2 regions of the Variovorax sp. GW821-FHT09D07 genome follow, and region 2 is predicted to be linked to the other one. Evidence: predicted binding sites of a transcription regulator. Region 2 holds the regulator's gene; the other holds the start of a gene.
What was found. The regulator HrcA, encoded in region 2, represses chaperone genes, less so after heat shock. The targets are predictions, from matches to a motif close to TTAGCACTCNNNNNNNNNGAGTGCTAA.
Positions count from the first base shown of each region.

Region 1: AC07OX_RS27230 (co-chaperone GroES) is a predicted target of HrcA. The motif match lies at 1,195-1,221, and genes of this name have one in related genera.

Region 1 is NZ_JBWKOY010000010.1:78,941-81,335, reverse strand. It holds gene AC07OX_RS27240 (copper-transporting P-type ATPase) at 1-283, opposite strand, end outside; gene AC07OX_RS27235 (cupredoxin domain-containing protein) at 439-930, opposite strand; gene AC07OX_RS27230 (co-chaperone GroES) at 1,308-1,598, shown strand; gene groL (chaperonin GroEL) at 1,654-2,395, shown strand, end outside.
Region 2 is NZ_JBWKOY010000004.1:114,120-116,514, reverse strand. It holds gene AC07OX_RS16225 (efflux RND transporter periplasmic adaptor subunit) at 1-141, opposite strand, end outside; tRNA gene AC07OX_RS16220 (tRNA-Ile) at 372-448, opposite strand; gene hrcA (heat-inducible transcriptional repressor HrcA) at 484-1,491, opposite strand; gene AC07OX_RS16210 (NAD kinase) at 1,523-2,395, shown strand, end outside.

The DNA.
Region 1 (2,395 bases), on a different contig from region 2:
CGCTGAGCGGCAGCGTCCAGAAAAAGCGCCGCTTGAAGTCTTTCAGCTCGGGGTCTTCGCCCTCGTCGAGGGTCGGCATCTCGGGCTCCAGCGTCATGCCGCACTTGGGACAGTTGCCCGGGTGGTCCTGCCGGATCTCCGGGTGCATGGGGCAGGTGTAGACCGTGCCTTGCGCGGCGGGCTGCGCGGGGTCCGCTGGCGCATGCCCGTGCGATGCGTGGTGATCGTGGTGGTCGTGATGACCGTGGGGGTGTCCTGCGTGCCTGGTGGACGTGTCGTTCATTCGCGTTCTCCGACAGGAAAGGGGGAAGCCCTTGAGGGGGAAGCGATCAGTGTCCAGGTTGACACGATGTGAAGGTCAAGCCCTGTCGCGCGATACCCTGGAAGAAAAAGCGCCGGCATGGCGGCCGGCGCGTGAAAGACGCGTGCGCATCACGCTCACTTGCCGGCCTTGCCCACCAGCACCGCGCCCTTCATTCCGGCGTCGTAGTGGCCCGGCTGCAGGCAGCCGAAGTCGACCTTGCCGGCCTGGGTGAACTGCCAGACGATCTCGCCGGTCTTGCCCGCGGCCAGCGTGACCATGTTCGGATCGGCGTGCTCCATCTCGGGGTTCTTCTTCATGGCCTCGTAGTGCGCCAGCAGCGCCTTTTCGGTCCCGAGCACGAGCTCGTGCTTCAGGACGCCGGAGTTCTTGACAACGAAGCGCACCGTCTCCCCCTGCTTGACCTTGATGTCCGCCGGCGTGAAGCGCATCGAGTCCGTCATGTCGACCTGGACCGTGCGCGTCACCTTGGCGGCCACGCCAGGCTTGCCGACGGCGGCCTCGGCATCATGGCCGTGGCCACCGGCATGGGTGCCCGAGGCAAAGGCGCCGGCAGCGGCCAGTGCGGCTCCTGCGGCGAAAACGGTGTTGCGGAAGGTGTGTGTCATGGTGTCCTTGGAGGTTGCCGGGATGCCGCGACTCTAGGAAGCCAAGCCCGTCCACCACCGATCACCCGGATTACAAAAAAGCAATCTGCGCGCGCGACCTCCGTGCATCGGCGACATGGGCACGGCCTTATTTTGTCCGGGCAAAATAGCTCAAAGCTTCCCGACCGAAGGCACCCGGCCACCCGGTGTTTCCCCGGAAAAGCACGGCGGTGCCAAACGGCGGCAAGGGCGCCGCCCTTGAAAGGTCATCGAATGCCCTTATGATTAGCACTCGCTGCTGACGAGTGCTAACAGCCCTCCCATCCAGTCGACAGGTCGCCGGTTTCTCCGGCGCCCGACCACAAACAAACCCGTTTCTTACCCTTCCAGGAGATGCAATGAAACTTCGTCCTTTGGCCGATCGCGTGATCGTCAAGCGTGTTGACAGCGAAACCAAGACCGCCTCCGGCATCGTCATCCCCGACGCAGCCGCCGAAAAGCCCGATCAGGGTGAAGTCCTGGCCGTGGGCCCGGGCAAGCGCAACGACAAGGGCGAACTGGCCGCACTGACCGTCAAGGTCGGCGACCGCGTCCTGTTCGGCAAGTACAGCGGCCAGACCGTCAAGGTCGATGGCGACGAACTGCTCGTGATGAAGGAAGACGACCTGTTCGCAGTCGTCGAGAAGTAATTCTTCTCCTCCTTTCGATCCCATCCAAATTCAATCCATTCGGAGTTAATTCATCATGGCAGCAAAAGACGTAGTCTTCGGCGGCGAAGCCCGCGCACGCATGGTCGAGGGTGTCAACATCCTGGCCAACGCAGTCAAAGTGACCCTGGGCCCCAAGGGCCGCAACGTGGTGCTCGAGCGTTCGTTCGGCGCCCCCACCGTGACCAAGGACGGTGTGTCCGTGGCCAAGGAAATCGAACTGAAGGACAAGCTGCAGAACATGGGCGCCCAGCTCGTGAAGGAAGTGGCCTCCAAGACCAGCGACAACGCTGGTGACGGCACCACGACCGCCACGGTCCTGGCACAAGCCATCGTTCGCGAAGGTTTCAAGCTGGTGGCTGCCGGCATGAACCCGATGGACCTGAAGCGCGGCATCGACAAGGCTGTCACGGCCCTGGTCGCCGAGCTGAAGAAGGCTTCCAAGCCCACCACCACCTCCAAGGAAATCGCGCAAGTCGGCTCGATCTCGGCCAACAGCGACGAAACCATCGGCAAGCTCATCGCTGACGCGATGGACAAGGTCGGCAAGGAAGGCGTGATCACCGTGGAAGACGGCAAGTCGCTGGACAGCGAACTCGACGTCGTCGAAGGCATGCAGTTCGACCGCGGCTACCTGTCGCCCTACTTCATCAACAACCCCGAGAAGCAATCGGCGCTGCTCGACAACCCCTTCGTGCTGCTGTTCGACAAGAAGATCAGCAACATCCGTGACCTGCTGCCGGTGCTGGAGCAAGTCGCCAAGGCTGGCCGTCCGCTGC
Region 2 (2,395 bases):
GTGCACAGCCACGTCGCTGGCGTGCAGCGCCACCACGCCGACTTCGGGCGGCGCGTCATCGGTGGTGGAAGCCTGCTTGGCGCCGCATGCAGCGAGCGCGAGCAGGGACATCGGAAGCAGGAGCTTGAAAAGCGGGGTCATGGCCATCGGGAATCGCAGTGCGGCGTGCGCAGGGATCACCCGGCTCGTTACATTTGCACTCAAATGGTGCATTCTGCCTTCGATGTTGCATTGCAACCTGAAGGAATCCTGTGTTTGCCGTAGGTGAAATCGGCGGCGGCCGCTAGCCTCGCTCGCGCCCTCGCGGCTGCAAAGAAAAAGGCCGCGCAATGCGGCCTTCGTCGGAGTGTCTACAGAAGGGGAATGTGTGGTGGTAGGCCGTGAGTGGCTTGAACACTCGACCAACGGATTATGAGTCCGCTGCTCTAACCAACTGAGCTAACGGCCCACGCGGGCCCGATTCTATGCGCCGCGCGCGGCCACTTACTTGCGGTGGCTCAGCGCGTTGCTCACCAGCCGCGACGTGATGTCGACGATCTGGATCATGCGGTCGTACGGCATGCGGGTCGGGCCGATCACGCCCAGCGTGCCGACCACCTGGCCGTCCACCTCGTAATTGGCGCTGACGATCGACAGCTCCTCGAAGGGCACGACCTGGCTTTCGCCGCCGATGAAGATGCGCACGCCCTCGGCCTTGCTCGACACGTCGAGCAGCCGCATCAGCTGCGCCTTCTCTTCAAAAAGATCGAAGGCGCGCCGCAGCTGCCCCATGTCGCTGGAAAAATCGGTCACCGACAGCAGGTTGCGCTCGCCGGAAATCACGACGTCGTCGGCCTGGGCGTCTGTGAGCACTTCGGAGCTGACCTGCACCGCGGCCTGCATCAGCGCGGCGATTTCACCGCGCAGCTTCTCGACCTCGGACTGCAGCCGGTCGCGCACCTGCTCGATCGTCAGGCCCGCGAAGTGCGCGTTGATGTAGTTCGAGGCTTCCACCAGTTGCGACTGCGAATAGTCGGATTCCGGGAAGATCACGCGGTTCTGCACGTCGCCGTCGGGCGACACGATGATCACCAGCAGCCGCCGCTCCGACAGGCGCAAAAATTCGATCTGCTTGAACACCGAGACGCGCCGCGGCGCCATCACGACGCCCACGAACTGCGACAGGTTCGACAGCAGGTGCGCGGCGTTGGCGATCACCTTCTGCGGCTGGTCGGCCGCCAGGCTCGGCGTGCTCATCTGCTCGCGCTGCGCGGTCAGCATGGTGTCGACGAAGAGCCGGTAGCCGCGCGTGGTCGGCACGCGCCCGGCTGAGGTGTGGGGGCTGGCAATGAGTCCCAGCGCCTCGAGGTCGGACATGACGTTGCGGATGGTCGCGGGCGAGAGATCCAGCCCCGCCGAACGCGAGAGCGTGCGCGATCCGACGGGTTGCCCATCGGCGATGTAACGCTCGACCAGCGTCTTCAACAGCAACTTGGCACGGTCGTCCAGCATTGCAAGATTTTAGTGTTGTAATTTGTGAGCTATGACCTCACGCTTTCGTCACGTCGCCCTGATCGGCAAATACCAGGCTTCCGGCGCCCGGGCGCAAGCCGATGCGCGCGACGGCGTGATGGAGGGCATTGGCGCCTTCCTCGAATCGCAGGGTTGCACGGTGTTCGTGGAGCGTTCGTCCTGCGAGGACACCGACGCCCCACCCCACCCGCGTTACCAGGCACTGTCGGTCGAAGAAATCGGCCAGCGCTGCGACCTCGGCCTCGTGGTCGGCGGTGACGGCACCATGCTCGGCATCGGCCGGCAGCTCGCGTGCTACGGCATCCCGCTGATCGGCATCAACCGCGGCCGGCTCGGCTTCATCACCGACATCCCGCTCGACAACTACCAGGCCACGCTGATCCCGATGCTGGCCGGCGAATACGAAGAAGACCACCGCAGCCTGATGCACGCGCAGGTGCTCCGCGACGACGCCGTCGTGTTCGATGCGCTCGCGATGAATGACGTGGTGGTCAACCGCGGTGCCACCTCGGGCATGGTCGAGATGCGCGTCTCGGTGGGCCGCCATTTCGTGGCCAACCAGCGCGCCGACGGGCTGATCATCGCGTCGCCCACGGGTTCGACGGCCTACGCGCTGTCGGCCGGCGGGCCGTTGCTGCACCCGGCGGTGCCAGGCTGGGTGATGGTGCCGATCGCGCCGCACACGCTGTCCAACCGCCCCGTATTGCTGCCCGACGCCGACGAGATCGTGATCGAGTTGGTGAGCGGGCGCGACGCCAGCGCCAATTTCGACATGCAGTCGCTCGCCTCGCTCGCCATCGGCGACCGCGTGGTGGTGCGCCGCTCCGACTTCCGGGTGCGCTTTCTGCACCCGCGCGGCTGGAGCTACTTCGACACGCTGCGG